2 regions of the Solibacillus sp. GQ1 genome follow, and region 1 is predicted to be linked to the other one. Evidence: riboswitches for the same ligand, from Rfam matches in the RefSeq annotation. Region 1 holds a riboswitch; the other holds the start of a gene.
What was found. A riboswitch is a leader RNA that binds a small molecule or an ion and turns the genes downstream of it on or off. The one in region 1 is predicted to bind thiamine pyrophosphate.
Positions count from the first base shown of each region.

Region 2: linked by a shared signal. The riboswitch ahead of tenA (thiaminase II) and the one ahead of thiW (energy coupling factor transporter S component ThiW) in region 1 are both predicted to bind thiamine pyrophosphate.

Region 1 is NZ_JCAXEX010000002.1:229,981-242,813, forward strand. Features, by position in the region: gene AC6CH1_RS13515 (DUF2512 family protein) at 1-221, shown strand, start outside; gene AC6CH1_RS13520 (cAMP-binding protein) at 320-565, shown strand; gene AC6CH1_RS13525 (HEAT repeat domain-containing protein) at 658-1,110, opposite strand; gene AC6CH1_RS13530 (SDR family NAD(P)-dependent oxidoreductase) at 1,532-2,224, shown strand; gene AC6CH1_RS13535 (glycerate kinase family protein) at 2,384-3,565, shown strand; gene AC6CH1_RS13540 (SLC13 family permease) at 3,567-5,009, shown strand; gene AC6CH1_RS13545 (transporter substrate-binding domain-containing protein) at 5,198-5,998, shown strand; gene AC6CH1_RS13550 (amino acid ABC transporter permease) at 6,061-6,720, shown strand; gene AC6CH1_RS13555 (amino acid ABC transporter ATP-binding protein) at 6,757-7,497, shown strand; gene AC6CH1_RS13560 (S-ribosylhomocysteine lyase) at 7,513-7,983, shown strand; gene AC6CH1_RS13565 (SRPBCC family protein) at 8,105-8,602, shown strand; gene AC6CH1_RS13570 (VOC family protein) at 8,888-9,283, shown strand; gene thiW (energy coupling factor transporter S component ThiW) at 9,384-9,890, opposite strand; TPP riboswitch at 9,979-10,067, opposite strand; gene AC6CH1_RS13580 (cupin domain-containing protein) at 10,177-10,749, opposite strand; gene AC6CH1_RS13585 (nucleotidyltransferase) at 10,828-11,628, opposite strand; gene AC6CH1_RS13590 (3'-5' exonuclease) at 11,928-12,683, opposite strand; gene AC6CH1_RS13595 (alanine/glycine:cation symporter family protein) at 12,797-12,833, opposite strand, start outside.
Region 2 is NZ_JCAXEX010000001.1:2,181,863-2,188,157, forward strand. Features, by position in the region: gene thiE (thiamine phosphate synthase) at 1-191, opposite strand, end outside; gene thiD (bifunctional hydroxymethylpyrimidine kinase/phosphomethylpyrimidine kinase) at 175-987, opposite strand; gene thiM (hydroxyethylthiazole kinase) at 984-1,727, opposite strand; gene tenA (thiaminase II) at 1,705-2,397, opposite strand; TPP riboswitch at 2,473-2,571, opposite strand; TPP riboswitch at 2,638-2,736, opposite strand; gene AC6CH1_RS11165 (NAD(P)H-dependent flavin oxidoreductase) at 2,874-3,854, opposite strand; gene AC6CH1_RS11170 (glycoside hydrolase family 18 protein) at 3,976-5,232, opposite strand; gene AC6CH1_RS11175 (cell wall hydrolase) at 5,438-5,878, shown strand; gene AC6CH1_RS11180 (hypothetical protein) at 5,957-6,160, opposite strand; gene AC6CH1_RS11185 (hypothetical protein) at 6,295-6,295, shown strand, end outside.

The DNA.
Region 1 (12,833 bases):
AGGATAAAAGAAATATCATCGCAACATTATCTGATGTACTTCTAGCAGCGATTGTTATTTACTTTATGGCACAAAGCTATTCTGAAAACAACGACAATATTGTAGCAGCTGCCATTGTTTCGGCTGTAGTCATCGGTTTAGGGGAATGGTTCTTCCACAAATATATTGATAGACAAGTATTTGATAGTGCTGAAGCAACGGATGCTCAAAGAGATTATTAATAGTTTCATAATGGCGCTTTCCAATAAGGAGAGTGCTATTTTTTGTTTTTTACATAATGAACGATGCATCACACATCCTAATAAAGGAGGTGTAAAAAATGAAGAACAATCCGAAAAAGAATCAAAATGAAGAAATGAAAAACCGGCAAGTAGAAGAAACGCTTGGCTTTTCACCAAATGACAGCAAAGCGCTACTTGCTCATGCTGTGGAAGTACAAACAACAGATGTGATTCCAATGGATGAGCTGAATGAATACACCAAAGTGGACAGCACGACAACGACTTTGAATAATTTACATGAAGATAACACGTCCGCAATTTTAGATCGAAACGCACCGAGGTAAGTGCCAATGAGAACATCATTCAATTGATGTTCTTCTATTTTTAGAGTGTACGAAACAAAAAGAACACGGAAATTAATCCGTGTTCACTGTAATTATTTTCGAGTTGTCGTTGTTTCCCACATATCCTTCAGCCAAGCGTCAAACTGTGCACCTTTTTCGCCTTCATATGTGTTGTAAATATCGATACGCATTTTTTCCAATTTTACTTTGAAGTCCTCGTACGTGTGGTCCGCAGGCAAGCTCTTCTTAATACGTTTGAAAATTTTACGCAGGTCTTTGAACAATTCGCCTTTCGGTGCTTCCGACGGTTCAACTTGCTGACCCATCTTCTTTAATTGTTTCGCAGCAGCATCACGAACTTTTGTTACTAGATCGGCCTTCGCTACATATTGCAAAATTTTAATTGATTCATCGGCTTTAATTTTCGCTAATTCCTGTACCGCATCTAAACGTGCTTCCCAATCTGCTGTACGGTTTACAGCTTTCTTTAATTCACTGAAATTTTCAGGTAATTGTTGTGTTGTTTCTTGATTTTGTTGACTCATTATTTTGTCTCCTTTGTCATTGCCTTACTAGCAACGATCCGCTCCATCTATTATAGCATGAAAGTGAGGTAATTACTCGTTCTACTAGATGGGCGGAATCGATTGCAGTGAGGGTGATTTTCTAATAAAGCTCTCCATTGTTCTAATATCCCGAAAAATCTTCTAATAAAAGTGAGATGTTCAAATATAAATCCTATTTTTTCTAATAAGTGCTCCAACTATTCAAATAAAGCACGCGAATGTTCTAATATCCCATACAACTCTTCTAATATGTACGCGAACTTTTCTAATAAAAATCCGCCCCGTCACTCAATAACGTGATAATCAAAGCTTGCACCGGCAAAAAAGCACAACCTCAAACACGAAATCTCAACCCATTTCAGTTACACTCTTACTAAGCAATTTATAAAGGGCGCAAGGAATCGGGCGCTCCGTAGCAACCCATTTTGCAAAAGCCGGTGCGAATGTTATCATCGCAGATATCGAACATGACTTAGGTGTCCAGCTGGCAGGGGAACTCCAAAAAGAAGGGCACTCCGCCATTTTTGCCGAGACCGATGTGCGCAGTGAAGAGAGTGTACGTCAATTGATGGGAATGGCAGCTGACCGTTTTGGCGAGATTCATATTTTGATCAATAATGCGGGAAAAGGGAAATGGATTTCACCGCTGGAATTATCGCTTGAAGACTGGGATGACATCATCAATACGAATTTGCGGAGTGTCTTTTTATGTTCACGTGAGGCGGCAAAGCTGATGAAAAACGGTGGGGCAATCATCAATCTTGCTTCAACGCGTGCCGTCATGTCCGAACCGAATTCAGAAAGCTATGCGGCAACAAAAGGCGGAATCCTTGCCCTGACACATGCATTGGCAAGCTCGTTCAGTGAGCTCAATATAACAGTAAACAGCATTTCGCCTGGATGGATTGAAACAGGAGATTACGATGCTCTCAGACCTTCCGACCACGCCCAGCATTTTTCAAACCGCGTCGGCAAACCGGATGATATTGCACGTGCCTGTCTGTATTTAGCGAACCCGCAAAATGATTTTATTACAGGGACGGATCTGACAATCGATGGCGGGATGACAAAGAAAATGATTTATGAAGAATAGTAGATTAAAAGAAGGGCGCTTTCCTTGCAACGAGGAACAGCGCCATTTCCAATTGTTAAACGCACTCCTCGTTCTATCATCGTAATCTAATAGAGTTCTCAGTATTTTCTAATTTTGGGATGGTACAGTTACAATTAATAAATTTTGGAGGGATGCCTAATGAAAATTGTAATCGTACCATCAGGGTTTAAAGAATGTTTGGATGCAGAGGATGTCGCATTAGCGATGGAACGGGGGGTAAGACGTTTTGACCCGACCATTGATTTGGAAGTAATGCCAATGGTTGATGGCGGGGAAGGATTCGTGAAGACAATTGTTCGTTTAAAGGACGGAGAATTAGTTTATAAAAAAGTAACCGGACCGGTCGGCAAAAAGATTAAAAGCTATTTTGGTATTTATGAAGAGAACGGGAAACGGACTGCGGTCATTGAGATGGCGGCGGTGGCAGGTTTGAAACTCGTGCCGCGCCATCAAAGAAACCCGTTGAAAACGACTACTTATGGTGTAGGGGAATTGATTGTTGCGGCACTTAATATGGGCATTGAAAATATTCTGATTGGCTGCGGGGATTCGGGTACATCGGATGGGGGTGCAGGAATGGCGCAAGCATTGGGCGTTCAGTTTTTAGATGAAAACAGGCAAATTGTCCAAATGAATGGCGGAGAAGATTTAATGGCTGTCAATACCATTGATACGGAAAATGCTGATCCACGGTTAAAGAACGTTTCGATCAATGTTGCGTGTAACTGGGGAAATATTCTGTGCGGGGAAAAAGGGGTTGCGCATATATTTGGACCTCAAAAAGGAGCTACACCAAAACAGGTGGAACAACTAGCATCTACGCTTGATCATTATGCGGATTTGATTGAACAAGCAACTGAACTGGATGTTCGTTCATTACCGGGCAGCGGGGCATCCGGCGGGTTAGGTGCGGGACTGATTGCATTTGCGGGTGCCACGTTGCATCCACGGTTCAATATCATCATGAAATATATCAATATAGAAGAAAAAATTCTGACGGCGGATATCGTATTAACAGCGGAAGGCAGTCTTGATTTTCAGACACCGAACGGGAAAATCCCTGCTGAGGTTGCACGCATTGCGAAAAAGAATCACATCCCGGTCATCGCGATTACAGGAACAATCGGAAAAGGCGCAAATCTGAACTATCATGCCGGGATTGATGCCTACAGCAGCATCATTCAAAAACCGATATCTTTGGAAAAGGCGATTAAAAAAGCACCGAAATGGATCGAGGAAAGTACGGAATCAATTTTACGTAAAGTTTCAATTGGCATGGAAATAGCCAATAAAGAAAATAGAAAAGAAAGAGCCATTTAACATGTCTAGCAAAGTAGAAAGAAATAAACAAAAGCAAAATCGCCTGAAATCAAAGATACAATCGATGCCGAATAAGACAGCGATCATTATATCCATACACATTCTAATCCTGATTGCCGTTATTTTCATTCAAGATTTGGATTACAGTGCAAAAGTATCCCTTTTTGCATTTTTATCAGCGATGACGTTATGGGTGACAACGAAATTTTCAGCAGGCTGGGTGGCAATGACCCTTATTGCATTTATAATTTTAATGAATGCGGCAGAGCCTGATTTATTGTACAACTCATTATCCGAGAAAGTCGTGTGGCTTATGATCGGCGCGTTTATTATCGGGGAAGCCGTTAAAAAATCAGGGCTGGCCGAGCGACTGACGCTGTTCATCTTAAGTAAATCGAATAAAAAAGAAAATGTCGTGCTTGGACTAAGTTCGGTATTGTTTGCATCGGCCTTCTTTATCCCTTCAACATCAGGGCGAGCAGCATTGTCGATGCCGATTATTAAGCAAATCAGCGAGAAATTTTCTTCTAAAGAACAAAGTATTTTGGCGATTATTGCACCGGTAATCATTTTAATGAGTACATCGGCGACTTTAATCGGAGCAGGTTCCCATTTAATCGGCATCGGCTTTCTGGAAAATACGGCCGGTGAATCGATTTCCTACATCCAGTGGTTAATATGGGGTGTTCCGTTTGCACTTGTTGTAACATTGCTTTCATTAATCGTCATCAAATGGACATTGTGGCCGCGGGGTAGTGTAGAGAAATTGGAAAGTATTGAAACGATTCCTGTAACAAAACCTTTTGGAAAAGATGAAAAAAAGACAATGGTTCTCATATTATTTTTAATCATCGGCTGGATGACGGAAAGCCTCCACGGGTTGGATATTGAACTGATTACAGTAATCGGTGCCATTCTTTTCATGATGCCAAACTTCGGAATTATCAGCTGGAAACAAGGAATGAATGCCGTTTCATGGAATCTTGTGATGTTTGTTGCTGCAGCGACCGCGCTCGGCAAAGTATTGGTCGATACGGGCATTGTGGAATGGATAGAAAGTGAAATGATCAGCGTGTTGCATCTGTTTGTCGGTGCACCGGACTGGCTGATCGTATTAATGATCCTAACGATTACCGTAACAAGTCATCTGTATATTACTTCCCATACGACACGTGCCATAGTCTTCATTCCAGGACTGATCTTGTTCAGTGAGTTAATCGGCGTAAACCCCTCAACTGTCGTGTTTTTAAGTTTAATCGGGATGAACTATTGTGTAACGGTGCCGGTCAGCTCAAAAGCATTGCTGCTGTTTTATGAGGAGGGGGATATTTCCTATGATGCGCGGAATCTCGTAAAGCTTAGCGCCATTTTAATGCCCCTATATATATTCATCATCATGCTTTTCTACTTTACTTTTTGGCAATGGACAGGCATGCATTTATAAAGTTAGTGTCAATTTTCTATTTGAGGGAATTGGCACTTTTTATCTGCATTTTGCACGATTCCTAGCCTTTATTAACTAAAAGTTTTAAATTTAATAATTGTTCAGAAAATAAAGATTGTTTTTATTATTACCCTGTTATAATATAAAGTTTATTAAATAACTAGGAATTAAAAGCGGAGGCATTTAGCATGAAAAAATTACTATCAATCGTTACATTATCAGCGCTCGTTTTAGCAGCATGTGGTGGCGATAAATCAGAAGAAAACGCAAGCGAGGCAAAAAATAAATTAGAGGAAATCCAGGCAGACGGAAAAATTCAAATCGGTCTTGAAGGAACATTCCCTCCATTCAGCTTCCATGATGAATCAGGAGCATTAACAGGCTTTGAATATGAAATTGCTGATCAGATTGCAAAAGACCTAGGTGTTGAAGCTGAGTATGTTGAAACAAAATGGGATTCATTAATTGCGGGTTTAGATACAGATAAATACGATTTCGTAATTAACAACGTATCGATTACAGATGAGCGTAAAGAAAAGTATGATTTCTCAACGCCATATATGAAATCAGAAGCGGTTGTTGCTGTACATACAGATAACACAGAAATTAAAGAGCCGGCTGACATGGACGGCAAAAAATCTTCACAAACAATTACAAGTAACTTTGCCCGCGATGCAGAAGCGCTTGGTGCAGAAGTTGTCGCAACAAATGATCTGATGAGTTCAATCGAGCTTGTTGTACAAGGCCGCGCTGATGGAACAATCCATGACCGCGTGACATTCCTGACATACTTGCAGGAACAGCCGGACACGAAATTGAAAGTACTGGACGGTGCGATCAATTCAACTGATATCGCATTAATTTTAAATAAAGAAAACGATGAGTTCCGTGAGAAGTTAAATGAAATTATTAAAGAACGTACAGAAGACGGTACATTCGAAGCAATTTCGGAAAAATATTTTGGTGAAAATGTTATTTCAAACAACTAATGGAAAGGTCGTTTCGACGGCCTTTTTTACGTGGATTTAACTATAGAAAGGAGTGTTAGTGGATGAGTAGAGAAATGGATATTTTACTTAACTCGATCTGGCCGATTTTAAAAGCAGGACTTCTTGTTACCATTCCGCTATCGCTCATTGCCTTTGCCATAGCATTAGTCATCGCAGTCGTGACGGCACTGGCTAGAATCTCAAACTATAAAGTATTACGCTGGATTTTCGGTACTTACGTCTGGGTATTCCGTGGAACACCATTATTGGTGACATTGTTTATCGTATTCTTCGGTCTTCCGAAATTGGGGATTACCCTTGATGCCTGGACAGCGGCGATTATTACATTCTCACTGAATACAGGCGCCTATGCATCTGAATCGATTCGAGCTTCGATTTTGGCCATCCCAAAAGGACAATGGGAAGCTGCAGAATCTCTCGGTATGACGTATTGGCAAATGATGCGACGAGTTATCGCACCGCAAACCGTCCGAATTTCATTACCATCAGTGGCCAATGATTTTATCGATTTAGTGAAAGGCACATCGTTAGTTGCGAGTATTACTCTAGCGGATCTATTCATGGTCGGACAGCAAATTACCGCACGTACATATGAGCCGCTTATGATTTATTCACTTTGTGCGGTCATCTATTTAATCTTCATTAGTATACTGATGATCATTCAAAGCCGCCTGGAAAAATACGCATCGAAGTATGTGTAGAAGTGTCAGGTGAAGCGCTAGAAGGGAGGGCTTATTATCGTACAATTTCAGCAAATGTCGAAGTTCTTTGGCGAAAACGAGGCATTGAAAAATATTAATTTAACATTTCATGAAGGCGAAACAACGGTTATTTTAGGTCCATCCGGTTCAGGGAAATCAACGCTGTTACGCTGTATCAATTTATTGGAGCGACCTGAAAAAGGGATTCTGACAGTCGGCAACCAAAAAGTTGAACTGAACAAGCCAATCTCTCAAAAGAACCTGCTTTCAATACGCCAAAATACAGCGATGGTATTCCAAAGCTTCAATCTGTTCCCGCATATGAAAGTGCTTGAAAATGTGATGGAAGGGCCGGTTACCGTCTTAAGGAAAGACAAAGGGGCTGCTAAACAAAAGGCACAGCAATTATTGGAGAAGGTTGGCCTGAGTCATAAAACAGACCAGTATCCATCGCAATTATCCGGAGGGCAACAGCAGCGTGTCGCCATCGCAAGAGCATTGGCAATGGAGCCGCAGTTTTTACTGTTCGATGAGCCGACAAGTGCACTGGATCCCGAGCTGGAAGGAGAAGTGCTGAAGGTGCTGAAAAATTTGGCGGAGGAAGGCAAGTCGATGATTATCGTGACGCACAACTTGAATTTTGCGCGCGAAGTGGCAGATCGGATTTTATTTCTCGAAAACGGTGAAATCGGCTATGACGGCGTAACCGAAAACTTCTTTACGGCAAACAACAACGAACGGATTCAACAATTTATAAAATCGATGCAATTTATTTAACTAGGGGGATTCAACATGACAACAGAAAAAACAAATGTAGAGAGCTTTGATTTAGACCATACGAAAGTAGTGGCACCTTATGTGCGACTTGCCGGTACGAAAACAGGAGCGAAAGGCGATGTCGTAACAAAATACGATATCCGTTTCAAACAGCCGAACAAGGCACATATGGAAATGCCGTCACTACACTCTTTAGAGCATTTAATGGCTGACCGTATCCGCAATCATAGCGAAGATGTCGTTGATTTATCGCCAATGGGCTGCCAAACAGGCTTCTACTTGGCATTACTGAACTACAATGACTATGACGGCGTATTAACGATTATTGAAAATACGCTGCAAGATGTGCTGAAGGCAGAGGCTGTTCCAGCATGTAATGAAGTGCAATGCGGCTGGGCGGCAAGCCATAGTTTAGAAGGCGCAAAAGCATTAGCTGAGGAATTTTTAGCAGGCCGCGCCGAGTGGCATATCGTTTTCGGAGAATAATTGATGAAGCAAGTCTTCTGTGAGAATAATCTCGCAGGAGACTTTTTTATTGGAGCAATTGTTTTAAAAGTTCCTGTGAATAGGTTATTAATAAACTAAAGTAACTAAAAGGAGAATTTGAATGAACAATACCTCAACGACTACATTAACAATGAAAAGAGAATTTAATGTAAAGCCTGAAAAAGTGTTTGACGCATGGTTGAATCCTGTAATGATGAAAAAGTGGTTCTTTACATTGGAAGGGACGAACAAGGTTGCACAAAATGACCCAAAAGTAGGGGGCAGTTGGGAAATTGTAGACCACCGGCAAGGTGTAGACTACCGGGCGATCGGGAAGTATGTTGAAATCAATTCGCCTGAAAAAATCGTGTTCACTTTTAAAATGCCGCAATTCAGCGAACTGGAAGATACAATCACAGTGGAGCTGAAAGAGTTGGGACAAGGCAGTGAAATGACGTTCACTCAACTGATCCATGTTGAAAATGAAGAGCAATGGACAGATGCAGACATCGTAAAAGCTCTAGATGAAATGCGAGATGGCACAGAACATGGCTGGAATTTAATGTTCATGGGTCTGAAGGAATTAGTTGAGACCGGAAAAGTGAGCTATCAAGGTTAGGACGTATAATGAAACACAAGGTGGGGGTTATGACCATCCGGTGATTGAATTTTCGGGGAAGATTTTCTAATAAAAGGTTGAATTGTTCTACTATATCTTTATACGGTTCCAGAAGAAGTAGCCGCATCTTCGGAACAACAGCTCATCGCGAAATTTAAATATTAAATCAAAGGCACCGTCTAGTTAGGAGATGCCTCTAACTTATAGGGAGAAAAGTTCGCGAAAAATGGTAAAATAGGCTAAATTGAAGTGGTGTAAATTTGAATTCAGAAGGGGAAGGGTACAATGAAAAGCGCAAAACCATTTTTAATGTTTCAAGGCGGCGTTGCAGAAGAAGCAATGAACTTCTACACATCCGTTATCGAGGACGCAGAAATTACGAGTATTGTCCGCTATGGAGCAAATGAAGGCGGAGATGAAGGGAAAGTTATGCAAGCAACTTTTTCGATAAAAAGTCAGGAATTTATGTGCATTGACAGTAATTTAAAACATGAGTTTGGCTTCACACCGTCATTTTCTATTTTTATTACATGTGATACAGAAGAAGAAATCAATCATCTTTATGAAAAACTGCTTGATGGCGGACATCCGTTAATGCCAATCGGTGATTACGGTTTCAGTAAGAAATTCGGCTGGTTAAATGACCGTTACGGCGTGTCATGGCAGATCAATTTAGCTTAATAAAATGTGCCGGGTGCCATGACTCGATACCCGGCGCTTCATATTCTAATATATTTTAAAGTCTTCTAATAATAAATCCCTTGCGTTCAACGCCAGCTCTTCACCCAACATTCTGATAAAGCATCCCGCCAAATGCCCGATTTCTCACCATAATCTTCAGCAAGCCATAGCCTAAAAGCGCACCCGCAAACGAACTCATCATAAATGCCGGGACAAAACCGAACAGTGCCGCTTCCTGACCTAAAAATAAAATCGCAATCGGATAAGTAGCCAACGCACCGAGCAACCCTGTCCCAATCACTTCACCTACCGCTGCAAACGCCAACTTCTTCGTTTTCGCAAACAAAAATGCAGCGAGAAGTGCGCCAATCATACTCCCCGGATAGGCAAAGATACTGCCTGTCCCCATCAAATTTCTTAACGTCGATGTAAGAAACGCCTGTAATACCGCATACCATGGACCGAGCAGTACCGCCGATACGACATTGGCAAAGTGCTGAATCGGAAAAATTTTTGCAAAACCTAATGGGATATACACCAAACTGCTGAGAATCGTCGTAATCGCTGCGATAATCGCGGAATATGTAAGTTTTCTCGTTTTATTCATTTCTACCATCCTTTATAATAATTTTTGCAACAAAAAAAACCACTTTCAATTAAGAAAGTGGTATCGTAGCCTATACAAAAATAAAAATAGGGGATCGACACTACTTTCCTACGCTAGTATTACCTAGATCAGGTGCAAAGGGTACTTCTCAGCCAAAAGGCGCCCCTAGTAGTTTTATGAGCAGATCATCTGCTTCCAATATTGGGTTAATTTCACAATTATCATAACACGGCCGTTTCATTATGCAAATGCATTTTCTAAATTTGATTCCTTTGACCGAGAAAAACTACTGCTCATACCCGCCGCCATAATTACCGGGTTGGGCATGTTGCCAAGGGTTTGGCGGACCGATGAAAGTATTCGGTCTGACAGGAGCAATTGCCTGCTGCCATAAATTTTCGTTCATGCCATACGTATGGGCCATAATATTTGCTGGTGTCAGCTTAAGGAGGTCGGAACCTAAAATGACTTCCGGTGTCGGAGCATTAAAAATGGCAAGCAGATGCGTGTTGTTTTGCGTAGCGACTTCGTAATGCCACCACCCTTGAGGAACGTTCGCTACTTGACCGGGGCTAATCGGAAAATGCATCAGCTGTTTCGTAAACGGATTCAAAATCGAAACAATCGCACTCCCTGTAATACAGTAAACAAGTTCCGCCGCATTTTGGTGATAGTGCGGTTCAATCACATTATTGGCGCTAAGATATATATCAAGCAGCGATATATTATCAAGCGTATTTAACTGGTTGCCGCCCATTACATTAATAAAATTTTGCTGGTCTTTAACGAATAACGGGTTTTTATTAAGGTCGAATGTAAACTGGGATTGCACTGATGTATAATCTTGATTCGGGTTCAATAGTTCACCTCTTTTTTATTGTAGTTAAAATATGCAATAATTTACCAGTGTGTGCCTATGTCGTTAGTAGCCATCCATTTAAAAATACACATACAACGCATTGATTAATGTGAAAATTAAAATAAACAGGGTGGCACCACATACAATAATTTCTGTAAAGTGGACGAACATGACTCTTTCATAACTTAACTCAGCTTTACGAAAACCAAAGAAATTCCCATGACTGATAATATAAATAAACGTACTCACGACCATTAAGGAAGACATTAAAAACGAAATCGTTGGCAAAGAAGTAACGTAGCGCGAGTTGCCCCCTGTTTCCATATAGAGCGGAATATCCAACCTCTTGCTTAACACAAAACTGACAATGACCAGGATGTAGATAATAAGCGAAATATTAAAGGGATGTTTGCGGTAATCGATCAGATCAAGCATCATTTTTGTCTTCCCTTTATACTCCCAGTCCTTATTGTCTTCTACTCTGTCACCATTCAACATGTAAATAATACCGGCTATTACAAGCCCCGAAAATAAATACCATTCCAGCATCGTAAAAAACAGCGTCCAGTTATAAAACGGTGCGATCACAAGCGGTAGAACAACAAGTCCACTCAACCATTTATTAACTGGCTGATTAGCAGTAAGCCATTCGTTTAGAGCATGCCGTTTATCTTTTGTATGTGCTTTTTCCTGTTCCCGGTAACTGAAGATTTGATTCATTACAAAAGTGCATCCTACCAGTACTAACCCGATTCCGAAAGTAAGATAAGAAGCTTTCGGATAAATCACGACCTCATCATAATTAAGGATGATCCAGTTCCCGCATAGGGCAGTGATCAATATCCCAGTAAGCATCATATATGAAGATAAGTTTCTCATCCGTACACCTCCATTGTTCTATTCTACGTCGATTGGATGGAAATAGTTTCAAATAAATCAGGAGGCATTCAAACGCTTCTAATAACGACCTGCATCGTTCTAATAAACAAAAAAATGTTCCAATAAAAGTGCGATGCCAATAAATCAGTGAGTTGTTCTAATAAACAGCCGACATCTTCAATTAAAGGACACCGATGTTCTTATACCCCGCCGACATTTTCTAATAACCGCCCTAACTATTCTAATAAAATCACAAAACAAAAAAGCGATCGCACAAATAGAACCGATAGAACCGTCTCCTACTGTGCAGTCGCTTTCTTCAAAATAAGCTGCAGTATTTCATTGGCACAAATCGCATCCGCATCGGCTGTATGATGGTTAAGAAGCGGGATGTTATACGTTTCGGCAATGACATTTAAATTATTTCTCGGACTGTCCAAATATTTGCGCGCAAGCAGTACCGTACAGGCTGCCGGATTCGTTGGACGAATGCCATTTCGGAAAAACTCGAGTGCGAGGAAGCTGTACCAGTCAAACCCGATATGGTGACTGACAATCGGCAAATCACCTAAAAAATCTTTAAAGGCGTGAATGACAGGGGAGATCGTTTGCTCACCTTTCACCCGTTCATTAGTAATCCCGTGAATATGCGAATTTTTAATCAGTTTTTCCGGATTCACAAAGCGGTGAAAAAGGTCCACCGTTTCTCCGTTGCGAATTTTTAGTGCAGCAATCTCCACGATTTTATCACCTCTAGCAGCAGAGCCACCCGTCGTTTCAATATCGACGACGATATATTCGGGTGCATGCTCCAACAGTTCCACCATTTCCGCAACCTTCAAGCGCGGGCTATACGTTGTAATAAACTTTCTTAAATACTGCGCGGCAAGCTTCGTATTGTAATAATGGCCATAGCGCGTCCGGGCAATATAGCCGTGCTGTTCCAGTTCATCAATTGCCTCTGTCGGATAGCTTGCGGCCAATGCTTCACGTTTGGCAAAGCCCACAATCGAGCACGTAATCAGGATGCGGATATGCAGCCATTCGATGTTCATAAACTTCACCTCTTAATTGGAACATTTGTTCTATAATTGAACCATATATGAAGTAAATAATAAATAAAAAAGCTGACCACAACCGAAACAACGAGCGATGGTCAGCCTATCACTTATTCAGAAAACGGATTCGGCACTGGTTGCAGACGT
Region 2 (6,295 bases), on a different contig from region 1:
TGGCATATCTTTTGGCATTTACGCGCAAATTGTACATACTCATCGCCTTTTAAAGCATTTTTGCCTTTTTCCCTCAGCTGGAACATCGTGATTCCTGCCTGTAGCGCTTCTTCTAAAACAAGCAGCGGGTCGCGTTTACAATTGATTGTTCCCATAATAAAATATTTATTTAAATCAAAAAACATGGACATCACACAACCCCCGCTGTTCATGATAGGCGAAATGATTTGTCGGGCCAAACCCGTTGCCAATATTGAGCGGATGACGAATTGCCAGCTGCACATATTTTTTTGCTTCTATAATGGATGCCACTATCGATCTACCTTTTGCCATCTCCGCCGTGATTGCTGCCGAAAATGTACATCCTGTTCCATGGGTATGCTTAGTATCCACTCTCTCGGTTTTCATTTTAAATGGTTGCTCCCCGCGAATGAAAACCGTATCTGTCGCATGCTTACTGTTTAAATGACCACCCTTAATGACTACACATTCCAGCCCTAGACTTAATAGATGCTGCGCCGCTAAATTGATATCTTTTTCATTTTGTATTGTATAACCAGTCAGGATTTCCGCTTCCGGAATGTTCGGTGTACAAACGGTTGCAAGCGGCAATAACTTTTCCTTAAGGGCCGTTGTTGCTTCCTGTTCTAGCAAACTGGCACCGCCTTTTGCAATCATGACCGGATCAACGATAAGCGGAATATCCGTATTTTTTAGTAAAATCACAATGGCTTCGATAATTTCAGCACTAAACAGCATCCCTGTTTTAATTGCCTTTACGTCGAAATCTTGAAGTACTGCCTTTAGCTGAGCTTGAACGAAATCAGCCGTTGTAGGAAAAATTCCATGCACTCCTTCAGTATTTTGAGCGGTTAATGCGGTGATTACTGATGTACCGAATACACGGAGTTCCTGAAACGTTTTTAAATCGGCTTGAATCCCGGCACCGCCACCGCTATCCGAGCCTGCGATTGTACATGTAATCATTGTCGTCCCTCCGCTAAATTTTCTAGTTCATTCAAGAAATTTGTGTGGAAAGTTCCTATAGCTGCAGCAGAGTTGGCACTTGCCTGTTTATATTCGGTCAATAGTGTCAGTAAGTCATCAAACGGTTCTTTACTGACCGCAAGCACCGCTGCACAAAAGGCACTAAGCAAGCAGCCACTCCCCGTCATTTTTGTCACCTTTTCATGACCACCCTCTACAAATCCCACTCTTATCCCATCAGTAATAACATCTTGTTCTCCTGTTACAATCACAATACATTGATAGTTATTAGCCAACTTTTTGGCAGTCACTGCAACATCGATATCTCCTTTGCCACTATCCACACCTTTAGACGCCCAATTTACTCCCGCAAGAGCCGCCATTTCTCCAATATTGCAGCGGATTACATTAATCTTTAAAAGGTCGAGCAATTGTTGTGCTGTCTCCGCTCGAAACTTCGTTGCCCCTACACCTACTGGATCAAAAACAACCGGAGTATTATGCATGTTTGCGCTAAGTCCTGCTTTCTTCATCGACTCTATTGTCCGTTCATTCAAAGTGCCCATATTTAAAAGTAAAGCATTGGCCTGGGCAGCCATTTCTCCCACTTCTTCTATTGCATCCGCCATTACTGGTGAAGCTCCTACCGCCAGCAAGCCATTCGCTGTAAAATTTGCGACAACATAGTTGGTAATACAATGAACTAATGGTTGTTTATTATAAATTGCTTGCAGACTCATTTATATACACCCCTTGTTCCCAGCTTTGCTTTGTCCAAGGCATCTCCCAGAACATCCATTCGTAATAGCAGCTTTTCTTAAAATGCTCCTGCAATACTTTTAGCTTTGCAGGTTGTTCTTTCGCATATCGATCCAGCATCGATTTTTGTACTTCAATATTTTGAAGCATCTCCTCGGAAGCATATAATGCAATCCACTGTTCATAAAGAGGGACATTCGGACATGCATCTTTTAACCTTTGCCCAATCTCCTGATACAGCCATGGGCACGGTAAAATTGCCGCAAATGCTTCTGCTACATCTCCGTTATGCACTGCATTATACATATGGCTTACATAGTTATAGGCTGCTGGAGCCGGTTCGAATTGTTCCAAATCATCCGCTGTCACACCTAATTCTTTAAACGTTGTACGGTGTAACTCCAGCTCTGCGTCATGAATAAATTTTGCTGTTTGCAGAAAATATTGAACATCGTCATCCGTAGTCGCTTTTGCAGCTGCAAGAGCAAGAACTTTCGTATAATGTTTTAAATAATATGCATCCTGCAGCATATAAAACTTAAACTTTTCAAGCGGTAAACTCCCATCTGCAATCCCTTGTACAAAAGGGTGATAGAAGCTAGCCTCCCAATAAAAATCCGTTTCTTTCCTTACCTTTTCACAAAATCCCATTGTTACTCCTCCTTTTTGTTGGCGGAAGCACAAAAAAGACGCCTCAATATAGAGAGACGTCCCCAAAAAGTGTAAGTACCACTTTTCATTGCTCCCTACGTCCGTATTAACGGCCAGGTTCCAAGGGTCAGGTTTTAACCTTCTCAACACTGCTGTGTCCCCCCGCAAATCAAATGCTTGTATATTTGCAAAAGAAAGACTCCACGTAAAGGATACGCGGAGCCAAAGTAAGTACATATGTATAGCGTGTACTTTGCTCCCTACGTCCGTATTAACGGCCAGGTTCTAAGGGTCAGGTTTTAACCTTCTCAACACTGCTGTGTCCCCCCGCAAATGCATTTAATTACCCCGAGTGTAACAAATTAATTCGACCCGGGCAAGTGAATTCACAAAATTACGAAATTAATAGTTCAATAACAAATTCACAAAATAGCGCATCGTTAGTAAAAATTTTGTTACTAATGATGCGCTGACATCTATTGTAGATGGGTTACTGCAGATCTTTTACCAGTCAGTTCCTGATAAGCCTGAGCATATTCCTCGGCCAATTTATCGACATATTGTTTTGTGGAAGTAATCTCTTTAATCGCGCCAATTCCTTGCCCGCTGCCCCAAATATCTTTCCAGGCTTTTGCGGTATTATCGTTAAAGTTCATTGCTGAAGGATCACTTTCTTTTAAATTACTCGGGTCCATCCCCGCGTTCATGATAGAACCTTTCAAATAATTCCCGTGGATTCCTGTAAATAAATTGCTGTATACAATATCTTCTGCAGTACTATCAACAATCATCTGTTTATATTCTTGACGAGCAAACGCTTCTTCGGTCGCGATGAATGGTGAACCGATATAGCCAAAATCAGCCCCCATCGCCTGTGCAGCCAATACCGAATGTCCTCGTGCGATTGATCCTGATAAAGCTAATGGACCGTCAAACCATTCACGGATTTCCTGTACGAGCGCAAATGGGCTTTGCTGACCTGCATGGCCACCTGCGCCTGTTGCTACAGCAATGATGCCGTCTGCACCTTTTTGAATCGCTTTTTTTGCAAAATGATTGTTAATGACATCATGGAAAACGATGCCTCCATAACGATGTGCTGCCTCAAATACTTCTTCACGTGCCCCAAGTGAAGTAATAATAATCGGAACTTTATATTTCACACAGAGCTCCATATCCTGTTCCAGCCGGTCATTTGTTTTATGGACAATCTGATTAATGGCAAATGGCGCTGCCGGCCGATCCGGATTTTTGGCATTATAGCTGGCCAACTCCTCTGTAATTTCAGCTAACCATTCATCCAACTGGCTTGCCGGTCTTGCATTTAACGCAGGCATTGACCCGACTATTCCTGCCTTACATTGTTCAATGACCAATTTCGGATTGCTAATAATAAACAATGGTGCCCCGATTACTGGGATACGTAAGTTTTGTAAAATTTTCGGAATATTCCCCATCTATAATCCCCCTTTTATTCAGCTACTACTAATACTTCATCAGCTTCAATAAAATCTCCTTCTTAATTTAGATGACAATCAAAAAGTCAGATGTTTTTTCATCTGACTTTCTTTCCTTTTGCTATTTCTTCACTACATTAAAATTAGCCCCGATGAGCTGCCAATTTTGCGGGAATGGCAGACCGAGCTTCCAATAGCCGACTCCGCGCAAATTTAATCGCTTTACTAAATCGAACTTCGCCTGAATCGAACGCGCATCTTCAAACCAGACAATATGTGAACGCCCTTGCTCATCATAATAGTTAAAGTAGGGTGCCTGTGCTGTATAGTCAAATTGGATTGCTGCGTTGTAGCGTTTGGCCACTTCAATTGCACGTTGCGGGCTTATCGCTTCTGCGTAATCTCCTCCTTGTACAAAAGGTAATGTCCAATCGTAACCATACAAATTTTGCCCAAGTAAAATTTTATTTGCAGGAATTTCTGTTAATGCATATTGTACTACTTGTTCGACTTGAGGCAGCGGAGAAACGGCCATTGGAGGTCCAGCAGAATAGCCCCACTCATATGTCATCAGCATAACAAAATCCACTATTTCGCCGTGCGCCTTATAGTCATGGCCCATAAACCATTCCCCTGGCTGATCGGCTCTCGTTTTTGGAGCCAATGCGGTAGAAACGGTATATCCTTCCGCATGCATACGCTCGACAGCTCTTCGGAGGAAATTATTATAAGCTTCCCGCTGATCGCGTGCAATCCGTTCAAAATCAAAATGAATATCCGAAATATTTCCGATACGCTTTGCTTCAGCAATGATATTGTCCAGCAGTAAATTTTGAACAGCAACACTTTGGAAAATATCACGTGCTAGCTCAGCACTAAACTGATAATCCTCGAGATTAGTGATTGCCATTGCTATTCCTGTATTATTTTGTTCAGCAATTTCCGGTAATGGGTTAATTGTAGGCGCTTTTAATGAACCATCCCGTCTTGCTTCAAAACTGAAAATAGCTAAATACGTTAAATAAGGACTTGCCTCCCGAACTTGGTCGAGCAGCGTATCACTTATTTCATCGCCTCTTGGTTCTACATATGCCAAAATTTCTGCGGACCTTTTAGTTGGTTCCGGTATATACAATGAGGTGCCAATCATCAGCAACGCATCTGGATTCAAGCCATTTGCTTGTGCGAGCGTTAAATAATTCACCTGAAAACGTTGACCAATTGACCATAAACTATCCCCTGGCTGTACAATATAATACTGCCCTTTCAATGGAACGACCAATGCTTGCCCGACCACTAACCGGGCCGGCTCCGGAATTTGGTTGGCTTCCACTAAACTCTGCACCGTTGTTCCATAAGCCTGTGCGATTGCCCACAATGATTCTCCCGGTTGTACTACATGAATTTGAATTGTCCGTCCTCCTTTTCCTATGTACTAATTTATGAACTATATACCGTATTAATGCGGAAAGATAGGTTAGAAATATATAAGTAACCATGACAAAAAACAATATTATACATTTTCATTCATTCATATGCGCAACCAGGTTGACTGTTTCATACTATAGTTGTGAGGTGAAAAAATGCCAAGAGTAAAATACCGGGATTCCGATGTGGATTTGATGGCACGAATGATGCGGGCTGAGGCTGAAGGTGAAGGAAAACAAGGGATGCTGTATGTCGGAAATGTAATTGTGAACCGAGCTGTTGCTTCATGCCTGGATTTTAATGATGTGAGAACAATCGAGCAGGTTATTTTCCAAGTACAGGGCAATAACTATTCTTTTGAGGCGGTACAAAAAGGAAACATGTTTTATCAGAGGGCTAGAGAGACTGAAAGAAGATTAGCAAGACAGACGCTGGACTATTGGCGAGACCATCCGGCGAAATATGCACTTTGGTATTTTAACCCATCCGGCCCATGTCCTCCTACTTGGTACGATCAACCATTTACAGGTCAATTTAAACAGCATTGTTTCTATGAGCCTATAGCAGGAACATGTGAAAGTGTTTATATGGGCTAGCATTACCTATTGCCCAGCTATATAAGAAAAAGCCTTGTACATTCTATGTAGCGAGGCTTTTTCATTTTTCTTTATCCGTTACTTTTTATTGGATTGCTGGTTTTTATCATGGTTTGTTTTATTATTTTTATTTTTTAATTTCGAATCGAACTCTTCGGCAAATTCCGCTGTATTATCTTCAGGATTCCGGTTGTGACTTGTTGTATTTCGGTGTAATTCTTTATAGGTAGAAAAAGGATTATGTGTTCGCGTATTCATCGTTTCTTTACTGTTTTTGCTCATTTCATCACCTCCTACTGGCTTAATGTGCTCAGGATAGGAGGTTTTATGCTTTTTTCAGGCTTCCTCAATTTTTGTAATGAAAAAAAGTTGTAAAGCCATATTAAGAAGGAACCAATATTGAAAGGAGCATTTAAA